4 regions of the Lysinibacillus sp. NPDC097162 genome follow, and region 1 is predicted to be linked to each of the others. Evidence: riboswitches for the same ligand, from Rfam matches in the RefSeq annotation. Region 1 holds a riboswitch; each other region holds the start of a gene.

The links. Region 1 has a riboswitch for S-adenosylmethionine ahead of metK (methionine adenosyltransferase). Riboswitches for the same ligand answer to the same signal wherever they lie in the genome.
Region 2: it holds a riboswitch for S-adenosylmethionine, as region 1 does, so the genes downstream of both, ACIQXW_RS21470 (cyclase family protein) here and metK (methionine adenosyltransferase) in region 1, are expected to answer to the same signal.
Region 3: it holds a riboswitch for S-adenosylmethionine, as region 1 does, so the genes downstream of both, ACIQXW_RS22975 (bifunctional homocysteine S-methyltransferase/methylenetetrahydrofolate reductase) here and metK (methionine adenosyltransferase) in region 1, are expected to answer to the same signal.
Region 4: it holds a riboswitch for S-adenosylmethionine, as region 1 does, so the genes downstream of both, ACIQXW_RS17925 (methionine ABC transporter ATP-binding protein) here and metK (methionine adenosyltransferase) in region 1, are expected to answer to the same signal.

What each region holds. Positions count from the first base shown of each region.
Region 1 is NZ_JBIWDT010000003.1:21,974-26,781, forward strand. Features, by position in the region: gene ACIQXW_RS14710 (alpha/beta fold hydrolase) at 1-248, opposite strand, end outside; gene pckA (phosphoenolpyruvate carboxykinase (ATP)) at 352-1,938, opposite strand; SAM riboswitch class I at 2,141-2,259, shown strand; gene metK (methionine adenosyltransferase) at 2,515-3,711, shown strand; gene ACIQXW_RS14725 (gamma carbonic anhydrase) at 4,073-4,585, opposite strand; gene ACIQXW_RS14730 (alpha/beta hydrolase) at 4,721-4,808, shown strand, end outside.
Region 2 is NZ_JBIWDT010000007.1:171,438-176,245, reverse strand. Features, by position in the region: gene ACIQXW_RS21480 (Cof-type HAD-IIB family hydrolase) at 1-695, shown strand, start outside; gene ACIQXW_RS21475 (DedA family protein) at 1,119-1,715, shown strand; gene ACIQXW_RS21470 (cyclase family protein) at 1,787-2,524, opposite strand; SAM riboswitch class I at 2,771-2,872, opposite strand; gene ACIQXW_RS21465 (YuzC family spore coat inner layer protein) at 2,981-3,286, opposite strand; gene ACIQXW_RS21460 (VOC family protein) at 3,541-3,984, shown strand; gene ACIQXW_RS21455 (methyltransferase domain-containing protein) at 4,057-4,659, shown strand; gene ACIQXW_RS21450 (DUF1540 domain-containing protein) at 4,773-4,808, shown strand, end outside.
Region 3 is NZ_JBIWDT010000010.1:25,758-30,565, reverse strand. Features, by position in the region: gene ACIQXW_RS22985 (protoglobin domain-containing protein) at 1-633, shown strand, start outside; gene hemG (protoporphyrinogen oxidase) at 938-2,326, shown strand; SAM riboswitch class I at 2,452-2,551, shown strand; gene ACIQXW_RS22975 (bifunctional homocysteine S-methyltransferase/methylenetetrahydrofolate reductase) at 2,642-4,489, shown strand; gene metH (methionine synthase) at 4,482-4,808, shown strand, end outside.
Region 4 is NZ_JBIWDT010000004.1:250,958-255,765, forward strand. Features, by position in the region: gene ACIQXW_RS17905 (arsenate reductase family protein) at 706-1,059, shown strand; gene gcvH (glycine cleavage system protein GcvH) at 1,141-1,521, shown strand; gene ACIQXW_RS17915 (toprim domain-containing protein) at 1,781-2,122, shown strand; gene ACIQXW_RS17920 (thioredoxin family protein) at 2,136-2,447, shown strand; SAM riboswitch class I at 2,503-2,607, shown strand; gene ACIQXW_RS17925 (methionine ABC transporter ATP-binding protein) at 2,692-3,720, shown strand; gene ACIQXW_RS17930 (methionine ABC transporter permease) at 3,710-4,378, shown strand; gene ACIQXW_RS17935 (MetQ/NlpA family ABC transporter substrate-binding protein) at 4,441-4,808, shown strand, end outside.

The sequences.
Region 1 (4,808 bases):
TGATCTACGGATTGAATCGTTGTTTCTTCGTAATGGCTGTTAAACCATGTTTCACGAGCCTCTTGCTCTTTCACTTCATTCGGATTAGATTCAATTAAATTATGTGGTGCATCAAGAACGGCTGATTTATCAGATTGTGGATTTAACGCCAAGTTGTAAAAGTAATTGCCCGCAATAAATCCTGCTCCAATAAACAATACAAATAATGAAACGATGATGCCAACTAGTATTTTGTATTTTTTTTTCATATGTATCCTCCAATACTATCCAAAACATAAAAATTTGAAGAGTATTTTTTATAAAAACGGGTAAAAAAAAGGGAACGAATAAATCGTTCCCTTAGCCGCATTATTATTTTAATGGACCACCAAGTTTAGTGATTGCTTCAGAAACATTTGAGAATTTCTTGAAGTTGTCATTGAATAGACCAGCAAGTTCAGCAGCTTTTACATCATAAGCAGCTTTGTCTGCCCATGCATCGCGTGGGTTAAGCACTTCTGAAGGTACGCCTTCAACTGCTGTAGGAATGTGTAAGCCAAATACAGCATCTTGAGTCGTTTCAACGTTGTTTAGTTTACCATCGATTGCAGCACGTACCATTGTACGAGTGTAAGAAAGCTTCATACGGCTACCTGTACCGTATTCGCCACCAGTCCAGCCAGTGTTTACTAAGAATACTTGTGCGCCATGCTCATCGATTTTTTGACCTAACATTTCAGCATAAACAGTTGCTGGAAGTGGAAGGAAAGGAGAACCGAAGCATGTAGAGAATACTGGTTCTGGCTCTGTTACACCACGTTCAGTACCTGCAAGTTTAGATGTGAAACCACTTAGGAAGTGATACATTGCTTGTTCTTTTGTTAATTTACTGATTGGAGGTAATACACCAAATGCATCAGCAGTTAAGAAAACGATTGTTTTTGGATGACCTGCAACAGATGGATCAACAATATTTTCAATATATTGGATAGGGTAAGCAACACGTGTATTTTCTGTTAATGAAACATCATCGTAATCACAAACACGAGTTTCAGGATCTACAGCTACGTTTTCTAGTACAGAACCGAAGCGGATTGCGTTATAGATTTCAGGTTCTTTTTCAGCAGAAAGGTTAATTGTTTTTGCATAGCAACCACCTTCAATGTTGAATACGCCGTTGTCAGACCAGCCGTGCTCATCGTCACCGATTAATTTGCGGTCAGGGTCAGCTGATAAAGTTGTTTTACCAGTACCAGATAAACCGAAGAATAATGCCACATCGCCAGCTTCACCTACGTTTGCTGAACAGTGCATTGATAGGATGCCTTGTTGTGGTAATAGGTAGTTCATAATACCGAAAATAGATTTTTTCATTTCACCAGCATATTCAGTACCACCGATTAGGATGATTTTCTTTTCAAGTGATACAATAATGAATGTTTCAGAAGATGTACCATCGATAGCTGGATCTGCTTTAAAGTTAGGAGCTGAGATAACTGTGAAGTCAGCAACATGAGAAGCTAATTCTTCTTGTGTTGGACGGATAAATAATTGATGGGCGAAAAGATTATGCCAAGCATATTCATTGATTACTTGGATGCTTAATTGTGAATCTTTGTCAGCACCAGCAAAACCGTTGAATACGAATAATTCGTCACGTTCTTTTAAGTATTTAACTACTTTTACATATAAGTTATCGAACACTTCCGAAGAAATTGGTTGGTTTACTTTACCCCAGTCAATTTTATCTTTTGTGCTTTCTTCTTCTACCGTATATTTATCTTTAGGTGAACGACCAGTGTATTTGCCAGTTTCTGCACGAACTGCGCCATCTACTGTTAACATAGCCTCACCACGAGATGTAGCTTTTTCCGCTAATTGTGGTACTGAAAGTTGAACGTTAATGTTCCCGCCGTTTAATAATTCCTTCAGTTCGTTTGCAATTTCTACTGAATTCATCGATTAAATACCATCCTTTTTTATAGTATTCCCTTGAGTTTGAGGGAGTTTTTCTTAATTTCAAAAATAGTATAACACAATTGCTTTAATAATCTATACTAATTCAAAAATTATTTTCGTGTTTTAAATAACTTTCAACAAAAAGTCATAAAATAATTGACAACGTTCGACCTTTTACGTAAGATGAGGAATTGAACGGATACTCTTATCCCGAGCTGGTGGAGGGTCAGGCCCTGTGAAACCCGGCAACCTGCATGAACTATTTCACGACATGCGCTGGTGCCAACCTGATGCAAGGGGAAAACCCTTGAACGATAAGAGTGAAAGGTTACGAAGTCATTATTCCTTTCCTCATGTAAAGTACGTGAGAAAAGGATTTTTTTTATTTTCATAATGAATGTAAAGGTAAGTATATACAATTCTTTCCTTATTATAATGACGGATCTTTCGAAATCCTCATGTTAAAAGCAACAACGGCTTGAAAGTTCTATCCTTCAGGAGCGAACTTGACATGGGTAATGAGTACCGTATTAATTTCGCAAATGCTATTTGTAAGAGTAATAGGAGGAAAATCAAATGACAAACCGTCGATTGTTTACATCAGAGAGTGTAACAGAAGGACATCCCGACAAAATTTGTGACCAAATTTCGGATGCCATTTTAGATGCCATTTTAAAAGAAGATCCAAATGCACGTGTAGCGTGTGAAACAACTGTAACAACAGGATTAGTATTAGTAGCAGGGGAAATCACTACTTCTACTTATGTAGATATTAAAGGTATCGTGCGTGATACAGTAGCAGAAATCGGCTATACACGTGGTAAATATGGCTTTGATGCTGAAAACTTAGCAGTACTAGTTGCAATTGGTGAACAATCACCAGATATTGCCCAAGGTGTAGACCAAGCATTAGAAGCGCGCGAAGGTTCTATGACTGATGCAGATATTGAAGCTATTGGCGCAGGTGACCAAGGTTTAATGTTCGGTTACGCTTGTAACGAAACACCTGAGTTAATGCCTTTACCTATTAGTTTAGCGCATAAATTAGCTCGTCGTTTAACAGAAGTACGTAAATCAGGTGAACTAGCATATTTACGTCCAGACGGTAAAACACAGGTGACAATTGAGTATGATGAACACAACATCCCAGTTCGTGTCGATACTATTGTTATTTCAACACAGCATGATGAAGAAGCATCACTTGAACAAATTCAATCAGACTTAAAAGAGTTAGTAATAGCACCAGTAGTACCTAGTGAGTTATTAGATGCTCAAACGAAATATTTCATCAACCCAACAGGTCGTTTTGTTATTGGTGGACCTAAAGGAGATGCTGGACTTACTGGGCGTAAAATCATCGTTGATACATACGGTGGCTATGCACGTCATGGTGGTGGTGCATTCTCTGGTAAGGACGCTACAAAAGTAGACCGTTCAGCTGCATATGCTGCTCGTTATGTGGCAAAAAATATTGTTGCTGCAGGTTTAGCAGAACGTGCTGAAGTCCAACTTGCTTATGCCATTGGTGTAGCACAACCAGTATCAATCGCAGTAGATACATTTGGTACAGGAAAAGTAAGCGAAAGCGAAATCGTACAATGGGTTCGCGAACTATTTGATTTACGTCCAGCAGGCATCATTAAAATGCTAGATCTACGTCGCCCAATTTACAAACAAACGGCTGCTTATGGTCACTTTGGCCGTACAGATTTAAATGTGCCTTGGGAAAATACGGACAAGGCAGATGCATTAAGAGAAAAAGCAAGTCTATAAGCTATTTTGTAAAGAGCATTCGAATATGTGGTAAACATATGCAAATGTTTTATTGAAGGGGCTACGTAATGGCCCCTTTCTAACTTGCTTCAGCATTCACACCCCACTTCTAAAGGTTGGATTTGAATGCTGAAGCAAGTTAAAGGCCCAGACGGATGTCATAGATTTTCTAAGGCGCTTTTAGAGCGTGCTGTAAAAATTTGGATGAAATGATGCCTAGGCGTAATTGATTGCAAAAAAATTCGCGTCTTTCCGTTTACCTTGGAAGGAAATCGCGAATTTATTTTTTATCCTATATAACTTTGTTTATTACTAGAGCACTTACACCTATATCGCAGCCCGCGTATTTTTAGGGCATCCATTATTTTTGAAGAGATTTGTAATATTGACCTTTTTCGGCGTATTCTCTAACGATACGTTCCATGTCTTCTTTATCTTCAGCATTTAATTCACGTACAACTTTTGCTGGACGACCTAATGCTAAGCAATTAGGAGGAATGACTTTACCTGGAGGTACAAGACTACCCGCACCAATAAATGCACCTTCTCCTATCTCTGCCCCATCCAACACGATTGATCCCATACCTATTAATGCATTTTTTCGAATTGTACAGCTATGTAAAGTTACTTGGTGTCCAACTGTTACTTCATCTTCGATTATTAATGGATATTTTGGACTTTGATGTAGACAGCAAAGATCTTGGATACTTACTCGTTTACCAATTATTGTTGGTGATACATCACCTCGAATAACTGTATTAAACCATATAGTTGTCTCGGCACCAATCGTTACGTCACCAGTAACGGTTGCATAGTCAGCTATAAAAACTGATGGATCAATAGTAGGTGTTTTGTCTTTAAACGGATAAATCATGCTAAACGCCTCTTTTCTTTCTTTGATGTAGTATTATCGTATCAAATGCGCAATTTTATGCAAATATAATTTTATAAAGACGAGAATATTTCGTTATAATCATTGTGTAACTATTTATTTAGGAGGACTATGTGAATGTGGAAATGGGAAGCTGATGGACAAGCGAAGGCTGTGATTGCTATTGTTCACGGTGCTTATGAAAATCACCGTTGGTACGCATGGC
Region 2 (4,808 bases), on a different contig from region 1:
AGAACGCGTTACAACTATTAAGAAACAAAGGAATTCGATTAGTAGCTGCAACAGGAAGACCATTATCTATGTGTCATGATTTGCAAGAACTAGGTATTGATACATTTATTACTGCTAATGGTGCTTATACTCGGCATGGTGATCAAATAATCCATACCATTCCTATCGCACAAGAAATCGTAGAAAACGTAAAAGCTTTTGCTGATGACAATAACAATAGTCTATCATTTTTCACTGATCAACTATTCATGAATAATGTTCGCCATCCTGCAACATTAAAAGCAATGAAGGAGACATTATCTTTAGATGAGTATCCTCCTACTAATAATAATATTTTAAACGAGGAAGTTTACTTAATGTGTTTATATGCCAACGTAAAAGAAGAGAAAAAGTACATAACACAGTTTCCGAATTTGAAGTTTGAGAGATGGCATCCGACGATTATAAATGTGCTACAAGATGATGTATCAAAATCCATCGCAGTTGAAGCAGTGCTAAAATATTTCAACCTAGTTCCGAAAGAGGCAATTGCTTTTGGAGATGGAGATAATGATATTGATATGTTAAAGCAAGTTGGATATGGTATTGCGATGGGAAATGGCAGTGTCGCATTAAAAAATATCGCTGATTATATCACGATGAAATCAGATGAAGGTGGCATAGATTATGCATTGCGCAAGCTACAGCTTATCTAAGGTAATAAATATGATAAAGAATGAAATAATATTGCAATCGCTTCTATAGGGGAATGTTCTCAGATTGTATGAATAAATTATAAATAATGATTGTAGTAGCTATTCTAGTTGCCATTGTCGTATGTATTTGTTTTTTAGTCAGCTCATCAGTTACTAACAAGTCGTTTTGACGTAGTCTACAGTAAGGGATATGGAGTCATCATCAATAGAAATTAGCGCTGAAGGAGATACGAAGATACGGTAAAGCGGGTTTTTGTTGAAAACTGAATTTAACAAAAATAAAGTTCTGTTGATTGTACAATATTGATATACATGTAATAATGATTAAACCTATGCAAAAGTGATTGTTAGAAATAATTGACTTTAAGAGGCTTATGTTAAGCTAAGATAATGGGAAAATTAAGGCTTTAGGTGGGGTAAAAAATGGTGCATCACGTGCAATCTCTTATTGAACATTACGGGTATTTTGGGATTATTCTTATACTAGTTGGAGGGATTGTCGGGCTGCCACTTCCTGATGAAATTTTTTTAACCTATGTAGGGTATAATGTTTATCGAGAAAATTTAGAGCATATTCCTGCATTAATAAGTGCTGCGGTGGGAGCTGCAGGAGGCATCACCCTCAGCTACTTTGTTGGTCGTCGATTCGGTTTGCCGTTATTACAAAAATATGGGCCAAAAATTTATATAACTGCACAAAAAATTGAGTTTACGAAAAAATTGTTTGAAAAGATAGGGCCTGTATTATTATTAATTGGATACTTTATACCTGGCGTTCGTCACCTTACAGCATATATTGCAGCCATTAATAATTATCCTTATAAAAAGTTTGCTGTTTATGCGTATGCAGGTGCAATAGTATGGACTTTCACATTTATTACTTTAGGGAAAGAGCTAGGAAATAAGTGGCGTTTTGTTGGTATGTATTTATCCCAATACAGCCTCTTTGCTATATTGCTGTTTATAGTAATAATGCTGATTGTGTACTATATTTTTAAAAAAAGAAATACGATTAAATGAATATCGCATGTTAAAAGAAGGTCTGCTGCAAATGTTATATGACATTTGAGGCAGACCATTTTTGTATTGAATTAAGGCAAAATAGCAAATGAACGTACAGGGAATCCAGATGCTTTTTCAGGCTTTGGCACAATATTGAAAATGACTGCTCCTTTTGCTGGTAGCTTATCTAAATTCGTCATCAGTTCAATTTGATATGTATCCTGATCTAGTACAAAGTATTCGCCATCAAGCGTTCCATTTTTACGGAAATCTGCCGCTGAATCTGTATCGAACGTTTCATGACCTATTGCATTGATGTTCCGTTCTGTAAATAAAAACTGCAACGCTTCTAATCCCCAACCTGGAATATGGTTATGACCATCTTTATCTTTATTATTAAATAAATCCTTATCAGGCCAGCGTTTACTCCAATCAGTTCGCAGAGCAACAAATGTACCTGCTTCAATTTCTCCATATTCTGCTTCGAAATCTAAAATATCTTGTACACTTAACGTGAAGTCATTGTCCGATTTAGCTTCCTTGGACTTATCAATAACAATTAGCGGTAGGACAAGTTCTTTTAATTCTAATTCGTCTAAGTAGCGTGTATCTGAAACAAAGTGGATAGGTGGATCGATATGTGTTCCATATTGCCCGGGAAACGTAAATTGTTGTGCAAAGAAGCCGTCATTATGCGAAAAGAGCGTTTCAAATTTGGCATCTTCAAACATAAAAAAATGAGGCGAGTTAGGTCCAAATGTGTGTGTTAAGTCAACCCATTGCTTAGATTTTAATAACTGCAATGCTTGTAAAAGTTCATTTGTCATTTTTATTCCCTGCTTTCTTTATTATGAGTAGTGAATTAATTTCATCATTACATACGAACATTGAAGAGATAAAAATTACGCTTTAGGCAGACGCTTTCCACGTGCAAGCCCCGAGCCGCCTTTTGCTCCATTAAAATGTTCGTGATTTCTTTTAGAAAAACTATTATGAAATTAACTCTTGTTTAAAATAAAATAAAAAAAGAGCCCTCCTTGTAGAAGAGGACTCTCGTGTAACTGAAGTCAGTCTCCTCATCTTCTTGCGAATTTCGCAAATTGGAATTAGCACCATGCCTAAGACTGGTTGCTGAGACTTCATAGGGCCAATCCCTCCATCTCTCTTGATAAGAAAAATATATGAATTTTCAGAAATAGTAATACCAAATACTTTAGCATAATCATAAAAAGTTTACAAGTTCTATAGGAGTGCATGGTTATAAAAAATAAGAAGCTTTTCCCTTACCAATATAAAATTACCGCTATACTACAGCACCCACCTTCTGATAATACAATTCGAATATTATCTGGCGTATATTTCGCTTCAAACTTCGCCGTAACGCCAGCTGAAGAAATGAGTTTTTGTACTTCATCTTGCTTGGAAAGCTGTGCGGCATTTTTAAGATCATGTGCAAATTGATCAGACCCTTCAATTTTCTCTGTCAGTAATTGGGCCTGCTGCATAATTGGCTGAATTTGTTTGGCAGATGTTTTCAACTTCAACGTATTAATAGGCGGGTACGGATTTGGGTTTGGGGATGTGGGCATCGCAAGCTGTCCCGGCAAATGATGCGGTAAAGGCGTATTAGAAGTGCCCCAATGTGGATATTGATAAACATAATACGGATAAGGATTGTAATACAGCAGAATTCCTCCAATCCATGGCTAATATCTTAGTGTATCTTATGTAGCGGCATTATGTTTTGTGTTGAAGAACATCTTTTATATGGAACGTGAGATAAAGGGAAATTAATTAAAAAAGTAGAATAAGTATTAGATACCGTAGAAAAGGGGCAGATGGGATGAATCGTTTAAACTTAATTACATTGGGTGTGAAAAATATGGTAGAATCGCTGGCATTTTATCGTGATGGGCTTGGGTTTGAAGTAGTCGTTTATGGGGATGAAACAAATCCAGATGTTATTTTTTTTAATAATGCAGGAACAAAAATATCTTTATTCCCAATTGAGCGCTTAGTAAAGGATATTGATGAAGCGAATCCACCTGCTGTAGGGAATGGCTTTAATGGCATTACACTTGCCTATAATGGAAAGTCTAAAGAAGAAGTCGATGAAGTATTTTTGTTAGCAAAAAAAGCTGGAGCGAATATTGTAAAGGAGCCTGAAACAGTATTTTGGGGAGGCTATAGCGGTTATTTCCAAGACCCAAACGGCTTTTATTGGGAAGTTGCACACGGTGATATGTGGCAATTTGATGAAAATGACATGTTAATTATTACGCAATAGATTGTCAGTGTGCTTTGATGAAGTTTTGTCAAAGCACGTTTTTTTAAATTAACCGATAGAGGAGATGGTATAGTGAAACCGTTTTGGGAGAAAGATTACTTAGCGGATACGCATTATGCTTTTGGTAACCCAAGTGATGAGGTGGTTGAATGGGCAAAAACATTACAAGCTGGGGCGCGTATTTTAGATATAGGGTGTGGTGATGGTCGGCACGCAGTCTATTTAGCACAGCTTGGGTTTGAGGTTGAAGCCATCGATATTTCGGAGGCAGGTATTGCTAAAATCAATAAATATAAAGCGTTGCACCAATTACATAACTTACAGGCTATTGTGCAAGATGTTACTACTTATAAGTTTAAACATTCCTATGATTGTATTATTTCACATGGCTTGTTCCACTTTTTAGAGCGTGAAGCTTGGCATAGCATTATTCATTCAATGCAAATACATACGAAGACACAAGGCATCAATATTATTACAGTATTTACAGACGAAGTAGATATTCCAGACGATTTAGCACCATTTGTTAAAGGAATATGTAAAGAAGGCGAAATCAAAGATTTATATCATAGTTGGTCTATTCAATATTATCGTTCCTACCAATTTGAAGATCAGCATGACAACAATATTAAACATTGTCACGCAGCAAATAAATTAGTCGCTGTTAGAAGATAATAAAGAAAAAACAGGCACGATTATGATTTTAGGCTATATTAAGGTTTTATGTTTAAGTTAAGTATTGAAAACCCCGAATTTGTTAAGGATAACAAAAGAGGAGGTGTGATACGATGGCACAACAGATTCTATGTGAAGTCAATAACTGC
Region 3 (4,808 bases), on a different contig from region 1:
AATCAATCACATGAAATTAAGGAATTGGCGAAAAGATCATTGCAGGTCAGTACGCTAGCTGAAAGTCAGGCGATTGAAGGTCGGGAACGTCTACAACATCAATCAAAAAATATGAGTAACATTATTCAATCAGTAGATGATATTACAGACAATATTAAGCAATTGACAGAAATGTCTAAGGAAATGGAAGCGATTATGAATGTTGTGACGAACATTGCAAATCAAACAAATTTATTAGCTTTAAATGCAGCTATTGAAGCAGCTCGTGCTGGAGAAGCGGGGAAAGGCTTTAGTGTAGTAGCCGATGAAGTTCGTAAATTATCTAGTCAAACAAAGGAATCTGTCACATCCGTAGCTAAATTATTAGAAAAGACGACGGAGCGAACGGATAAGCTTGCTCACACACTTAGTCATATTCAGGAAGAAGTTGCGTCAGGTGAGGAAAACATGACGCAAACTGAGGGGCAATTTAACAAAATTTTAGATGCTATGACACAAGCTAAGTGTCAAAATGATCGCATGGAAAAAGAAGTGCTCGCTGTGGCTGAGATTCTTAATGAGCTTGGACTTGCATTTAATGAAGTTACAAATTCAGCAGATAAATTAGCGAATGTTGCCCAAAACTTAAACTAATTTAATGATTTTATAAAATGGGGCTTAAATGTCCTCTAAATAAAAAATTAATTTACAATCCGCTTTGCTTTCCGCAGGTAGGATAGGAGTTATTGTCTTTGTGCTCTTGCCCTCCTTTACGGAAAACGAAGTGGATTTTTATTAAGGGTGCCAGGCACTCAAACAATTTACCCGTAGCGCAATCAATGGCTATTTATTTTTTGATTGCCTCATTTTTGCTAAATTTGTAATGGGTTGAACGTAAATGTTTGCAAAAACAGTTTATACTAATAGGAGATAAATAAAGAAATTAGGGGCGATCTTCATGGAAACAATAGTTGTATTGGGTGGCGGGATTACAGGTTTATGTACGATGCATTATCTACAACGTCAAGTATTGGAGAAAAAAATAGATGTAAACCTAGTACTTGTTGAAAAAAATGCATACTTAGGTGGAAAGCTATACTCCGCATATGACCATGGTTTTATAATGGAAACGGGCGCTGATTCAATTGTAGCTCGTCATAAAGGCGTTATGGAGCTAGTACAGGAGCTTAACTTTGAACAGGAGCTAGTGTACAACGAAACAGGTGTATCTTATATCTATACAAACGACGAATTACATGCAATACCAGCTGATTCAACATTCGGTATTCCTATGAGTTTAGCATCTCTGGAAGCAAGTACGCTTGTATCAGAAGCTGGTAAGCAAATCGCATTACAGGACTTAACGATGCCTAATAAAGGTTTTACGAAAGAAAGCTCAATAGGCGAGTTTTTAACGTATTACTTAGGTGAAGAGCTTGTGCAAAATCAAATAGCGCCAGTATTAGCAGGAGTATATTCTGGTGACCTACATCAACTTTCGATTGCTTCTACATTGCCGTACTTAATCGATTATAAAAATGAATACGGTAGCATCATCAAGGGGTTTGATGCAAATCGCGAACAATTTATGAAAGCTTCCAATAAAAAGTTTATTTCGTTTAAAAAAGGCTTATCATCTCTAATTGACCGCCTTGAAGAAACGTTAACAGAAGTAGAAATTATTAAAGGTGTAGCAACAACAAGTGTAAAGAAACATGAAGGGCAATATACAATTACATTAGCAAATAGTAGAAAGCTTGAGGCTAATCACGTTGTTCTAGCGTTGCCCAATGAAGCGGTGCAAAGCTTATTACAGGACCCATCGTTAGATCATTATTTTAAGGAATTTACTACAGCTTCTGCAATAACAATTTACTTAGGTTTTGATGTACCGGATGCAGTGCTACCAGCAGATGGAACGGGTTTTATTGTGTCACATAATTCAAATGTCCAATGCAATGCAGCAACTTGGACAAGTCGAAAATGGAAGCATACATCTGCTAATAGTAAATTGCTTGTACGACTCTTTTATAAGAGCATCAATCCTGCGTATGAAAAATTACGTAAGATGACAGATGAAGAACTAGCTGCTGTCGCATTAGACGATGTAAAGAAAAGTTTAGGGATTGATGAAAAGCCAACTGTAGTTAATGTTGCGAAATGGATTGATCAAATGCCAAAATACGATTTAGCACATCATGAGGCATTGAAGGGCTTAACAGCTGAGCTTGCAGAAAGGTATCCAAATTTATCGATTGCAGGCTGTTCTTATTTCGGAGTAGGCATTGGTGCTTGTATTCAAAATGGTAAAAAAATAGGCGAAGAGCTTGGAGAAAAACTAGTATAACGGTAAAACAAATGCGGAAATTTTATATTTTTCTGGAGAAATCTCCTTTGTTAAGTGAAATAGTCTTGACTCTATCGCCTGTAAACGATATGATTCTTTTAATTATTTGAAAAATTCATACTACATTCTTATCGAGAGAAGCCGAGGGACTGGCCCTATGAAGCTTCAGCAACCAACTAATGTCAGGTGCTAAATCCAGAAGACCTTTTTGGTCGAAGATGAGAAGGAAAAACAATTACGATTCGTTAAAGCCTTCTTTTTTTAAAAGAAGGCTTTTTATATTTTTGGATACAAGGAAAGTGAGGGTTACGTTTTATGGGATTGCTAGAAAAGTTAAAATCACATGTATTAACTGCAGATGGTGCTATTGGTACTGTATTATATGGCTACGGCTTGGAGTACTGCCATGAAGAAATGAATGTACAGAGACCGAAGTTAATTGAAAAAATCCATAAAGAATATATTGCTGCTGGTGCAGATGTGATTCAGACAAATACTTACGGTGCTAATGCGATTAAATTAGCACGCTACGGTTTAGAATCGCGAGTTCAGCAGTTTAATGAAGCTGCAATCACGATTGCGAAACGTGCTGCAGCAGATGGCGGACAATTTGTGTTAGGCACAATTGGAGGCATCCGTGGTATTCGTAAAAGTGATGCAACGTTAGAGGAAATTTTATCGACAGTTGAAGAGCAAGCAAATGTGTTACTTGCAGGCAATCCAGATGGCCTTTTACTTGAAACGTATTATGATTTCGAAGAGTTAAGCGCAACGTTGAAAATGTTACGTGCCAAAACAAAGCTACCAATTATTGCGCAGGTGTCGATGCATGAACCGGGCGTGTTACAAAATGGAATGGCATTAAATCAAGCATTGCACGAGTTAGAGGCTCTTGGTGCAGATGTAGTAGGCGTAAATTGTCGTTTAGGACCGCATCATACAATTCAAGCATTTGAAGGAGTTGAGCTTCCTGAAAAAGCATTTATGTCTGCATATCCAAATGCATCCTTGCTAGATTTAGAGGATGGGCGTGTCGTATATGAGTCAGAAGCTGATTATTTTGGTCGTGCCGCAGTTGCACTGGTTGACCAAGGTGTTCGTTTAATCGGTGGTTGCTGTGGTACAACACCAAAGCACATAGCAGCAGCGAAAAAATATTTAGAAGAGTTAACACCTATTGAAGAAAAGTTAGCAAAGCCTGAAAAAGTACAGGTTGTACGTGAAGCAGAGCCTGCGACGTATGAGCCATTGCACGCGAAGGTAAAGCGCGAGCGTTCGGTTATCGTGGAGTTAGACACACCGAGGCATTTAGAAATTGACGGCTTTATTCAAGGTGCGAAAAAATTATATGAAGCAGGCGCTGATGTAGTGATGATGGCAGATAATTCACTTGCATCGCCCCGCATTAGTAATGTGGCAATGGGTGCGTTATTGAAGGAAACGCACGGTGTCCGACCGTTAACGCATATAACGTGCCGTGACCGTAATTTAATTGGATTACAGTCACATTTAATGGGCTTAAATGCACTTGGCATTCATGATATTTTAGCGGTTACTGGAGATCCGACTAAGGTAGGTGATTTCCCAGGAGCCACAAGCGTTTATGATGTATCTTCTATGGAGCTAATCCAGCTGATTAAACAGTTAAATGACGGTATTTCATTTTCCGGAAAGCCACTTCGTAAAAAGGCAAACTTTTCTGTAGCGGCAGCATTTAACCCAAATGTACGTGTACTAGACCGAGCAGTAGCTCGACTAGAGAAAAAAATAGAGCATGGTGCGGATTACTTTATTTCTCAACCAGTTTATACGAAAGAAAAAATCATTGAAATTTATGAGGCAACAAAGCATTTAGATGCACCAATTTATATTGGTATTATGCCAGTAACGAGCTATAAGAGCGCTGAGTTTTTACACCATGAAGTACCAGGTATCAAACTATCTGACGATGCACTGTCACGCATGAAGGCATGTGGTGAAGATAAGGAACGTTCAACATTAGAAGGGATTGCAATTGCTAAAGAGTTAGTAGAAGTAGCTGCAGAGTATTTCAATGGTATTTACTTAATTACACCGTTTTTACGCTATGATATGACGCTAGAGTTAATGAAATTTATTGAGCAATTGGATGAACAGAAAAAAGGGGTAAGTATAGATGGCTAAGCACTTGATTGAAGAGCAACTAGAGAAACGAATATTAATTCTGGATGGCGCAATGGGTACAATGCTTCAAAATGAAAACTTATCAGCAGAAGATTTTGGTGGCGAGGAGCTTGATGGTTGTAACGAGAATCTTGTATTAACTAGACCTGATGTGCTTGAAAAAGTTCACCGTAAATATTTAGAGGCTGGTGCGGATATTATTTGTACAAATACGTTTGGAGGTACGCCTCTCGTATTAAATGAATATAGCCTTGGGTCTAAGGCAGAAGAAATTAATAAACGTGCGGTAGAAATTGCGCGCAAAGTAGTGGATGAGTTT
Region 4 (4,808 bases), on a different contig from region 1:
GAGGGGTACTTCTTACACTGTGCCAGAGGGAAAGCGTAGTGGATTTTTTACGAAATAGGAGCCGATACAATGCGATGTATCTAAGCTAAGTGTCATAGGCAGGGTGGCAGGCACTCAAACAATTCACCATGCATTTTATAATTTATTAAGTAAAAATCCACGAAGACTCCTGCGGGAACAGCACAGAATGTAAGACGAAACAAACCGCGCGCTAGCGAGGGTTACGTCTTACACTGTGCCTGCGGAAAGCTAGTGGATTTTTTGCGAAATAGGAGCCGATACTATGCATGCGATGTATCTATGCTAAGTGTCATATGCAGGGTGCCAGGCACTCAAACAATTCACCATGCATTTTATAATTTATTAAGTAAAAATCCACGAAGACTCCTGCGGGAACAGCACAGAATGTAAGACGAAACAAACCGCGCGCTAGCGAGGGTTGCGGCTTACACTGTGCCCGCGGAAAGCGTAGTGGATTTTTACGAAATAGGAGCCGATACAATGCGATGTATCTATGCTAAAGTGGCAGGCACTAAAACAATTTCCATGCTGGTCAGACCTTCCGCCCGTAGCGAAAATCAATGGCGGTAGCCACATTCGACATTACTAATTTATCTTGCGTAACTAGCCAATAAATGTTTCGTTTTGGCTCATACTAGTTATGATGGTATACTACAGGAAATGATAGTAGAGGAGCCTATAAATATGATTCAATTTATCCATTACCCTAAATGTACAACTTGTAAAAAAGCACAGAAGTGGTTAAACGACAATGGCGTTTCATACGAAGAGGTACACATTGTTGAACAACCACCTACGAAAGAGCAAATAAAGAGTTATTGGCAAGCTAGCGGACAGCCACTGAAGAAATTTTTCAATACATCTGGCATGAAATATCGCGAACTTGGGTTGAAGGATAAACTGGCGGAAATGCCCGAAGATGAACAGCTCACACTACTTGCTTCTGACGGTATGCTAATTAAGCGACCAATTGTTACTGATGGAAAAAAAGTAACGTTAGGTTTTAAGGAATCAGATTTTGAACAAGCGTGGAAATAACAGCTTTAATCCTTGTTTTTATGAAAGAAGTATGGCACACTGAAAGTGAATATATTACATATTTATGGAGGGGTTTTTGGCATGAGCACACCTAAAGACTTACGTTACTCTGAAGAACACGAATGGGTAAAATTAGAAGATGGTAAAGTACGTATCGGTATTTCACATTTCGCACAATCTGAATTAGGAGATATCGTTTTCGTTGAGCTTCCACAAGTTGGCGACGAAATTAAAACAGATGATCCATTTGGAAGCGTAGAATCAGTAAAAACTGTTTCTGAATTATACGCACCAATTTCAGGTACTGTAGTTGAAGTAAATGCAGATTTAGAAGATAGCCCTGAATTCGTAAACGAATCACCATATGAAAAAGCATGGATGATCGTTGTAGAGCCTGCAGATGCTTCAGAGATTGAAAGCCTTATGACTGCAGAACAATACGAAGAAATGATTGCAGAATAAACAAGCCTATAATAGAAAAACGTCGGCATACACACCGGCGTTTTTTATTATATAGCACGAGGTATTAGTTGGTAATTTGATGTGTACAAAGCTTGATTCTGCAAGTAAACGATAGTACAGTGACTCACCATAAAATGTTGTCCAAATTGCGAAGCGACATGTGAAAATGATTGTTAACATGTAGATCTATGCATCATATGGAATCTGGTAATGGCGATGAATTGTTGTAGTAGATAACTGTCTAAATGGGGGTGGCGTGATGTTCGAAGGGAAATGTTTAATCGTGGAAGGCCGTTCGGATAAGCTTCAAATAAAACCTATTTTGAGTGAAGATGTTACAATACTTTGTACAAATGGTACAATTGGTGTGCATCAATTAGAAGAATTACTCGACCCATATGAGGGCTGTGAGCTATATACATTTTTTGATGCAGATGCATCAGGAGATAAACTACGAGCATTAATGGACAGACATTATCCTGAGGCGGAGCATTTGCGAACAATGCCTACTTATAAAGAAGTAGAAACTACACCGAGGAAAGTGCTTGCGATGATTTTATTGCGCGCGCATTTTTCCATCCATAATGAATATATTTTGTAAGGTTGCGTGAAAAATGGAAGAATGGTCAAAAGAGCAGTGGGAAACGGCTGTAAAATCTGGTGAAAAAACTGCCTTTTATTTATATACACCGATGTGCGGAACTTGTGCAGTTGCATTTAAAATGATGGATATCATAGAACAGTTACTGCCACAGTTGAAATTAGGTAAGGCAAATATAAATTTTTTAGAGCAAATAGCTTATGATTTTCAAATTGAAAGTGTACCTTGTTTACTCGTTAGCGATGGAGGAAAAGTTATAGAGAAGGTTTATGCATTTCAATCCGTACCGTTTTTATACGAATTGTTAAAAAAACCAATTGACTGAACTTTGCTAGCATGGTAAAGTAACAACTATATTAAAAACTATTAAATATATCGAACTCTTATAAAGAGCGGCGGAGGGAAGTGCCCTATGAAGCCCGGCAACCATCACATATGTGAAAAGGTGCCAAATCACTCAAAGATTTTTCTTTGAAAGATGAGAGAACGGTTTAGCGTATAAAATACGTGACCCCTTCTACTTGTCTATGAGTGAAGGGGTTTTCTATATGAGAAAAGGAGTATTCGCTATGATACAGCTTCAAAATATTACGAAGAAATACAAAACCGCAAATGGCGAATTAACTGCTGTTAAAGATGTCAATCTTACGATTAACAAAGGTGAGATTTTTGGCATTATCGGCTATAGTGGCGCTGGTAAAAGTACGATGATTCGTTTATTAAACGGTTTAGAAAAGCCGACAACAGGTACGGTGAAGGTGAACAATCAAGAATTTTCATCTATTAAGGGCCAAAAGTTGCGTGATGCTAGACAAAAAGTAAGTATGATTTTCCAACATTTTAACTTACTTTGGTCAAGAACTGTTGCTGAAAATATCGCTTTTCCACTTGAAATTGCAGGTATAGCTAAGAGTGAGCGACACGCACGTGTGAAAGAACTGATTGCACTTGTTGGTTTAGAAGGACGTGATAAGGCGTATCCATCACAGCTATCAGGCGGTCAAAAGCAACGCGTTGGTATCGCACGAGCACTTGCTAATAATCCTGAAGTGTTGTTATGTGATGAAGCTACATCGGCACTAGATCCAGAAACAACAGATGCAATTCTTGATTTGCTTGTCGACATTAACGAACGATTAGGTTTAACGATTGTATTAATTACCCATGAAATGCATGTTATCCGCAAAATCTGTCATCGTGTAGCGGTAATGGAAGCTGGAGAAATTGTGGAGCGTGGTGAAGTATTACAAGTGTTCCAAGCACCACAAGCGGCGATTACTAAAAAATTCGTTTCTCAAATTACGGATACGAAGGAAACCCAGGAGACAGTTGCACAGCTTAGAGTAAATTATCCAACGGGACACCTTGTTAAGCTTGTCTTTGTTGGTGAAAAAACAGAGCAACCTGTTATATCGCATTTAGTAAAACAGTTTGATGTGGAGATTAGTATTGTCCATGGCAATATCTCACAAACTAAAAATGGCGCATACGGTACTCTTATCGTGCAAATTGATGGCACGGATACAAATGTAGCAGCTGCACTAAATTATTTAAATACAGTTGAAGTACAAACGGAGGTGATTGCAAATGCTAACTAGTCTCTTTCCGAATGTCGACTGGGAAAAAATGTGGACAGCCACATATGAAACACTTTATATGACCACTCTTTCAACAGTCGTAACATTTATACTTGGTTTAGCCATTGGCATAATCCTCTTTTTAACGAGTCCAAACCAATTATGGGCCAATAAAATCGTTAACTTTTTAACAGGATCGGTCGTTAATATATTCCGTTCGATACCATTTATCGTGTTAATTATTTTACTAATACCATTTACGAAGTTTTTACTTGGGACAATTCGAGGAGCGAATGCAGCTCTACCAGCACTTATTATCGGTGCTGCACCATTCTATGCACGAATGGTATTAATTGCATTACGAGAAATTGATAAAGGCGTTATTGAAGCAGCACGCTCGATGGGGGCTAAAACGTCCACAATTATTTGGAAAGTACTAATTCCAGAATCATTACCGGCACTTATTTCTGGAATTACCGTAACGGCTGTAGCACTCGTTGGGTATACGGCAATGGCTGGAATTATTGGTGCTGGCGGCCTAGGAAACTTAGCCTTTTTAGATGGCTTCCAACGTAATCGCCAAGATGTGACATTAATGGCAACTATTTTGATCTTAGTAGTCGTATTTATCATTCAATGGATTGGCGATATGATTACAACGAAAACAGACAAACGTTAAAAAGGTTAACCCGGTTTTTACCGCTAACATATTGATTGAACAAATAAAGGGAGTGTATACAAATGAAGAAGTTATTAGCTGGATTATTTTTATCAGTACTTGTACTAGCTTTAGCAGCTTGTGGTGCTGGTAACAAAGACGAAGCAGGTTCAACATCTGGAGATAAAGCAGACGACAGTGCAAAAACTGAAGAAAAAGTAACATTAAAAATTGGTGCTTCTAACACACCACACGCAGTTATTTTAGAACAAGCAAAACCGATTTTAGCTAAAGAAGGTATTGATTTAGAAATCGAACCTTACCAAGATTATGTACTACCTAACCAAGATTTAGAGTCTGGTGAAATCGAAGCAAACTATTTCCAACATATCCCTTATCTAGAACAACAAATTAAAGATAATGGCTATGATTTCGTAAATGCTGGCGGCGT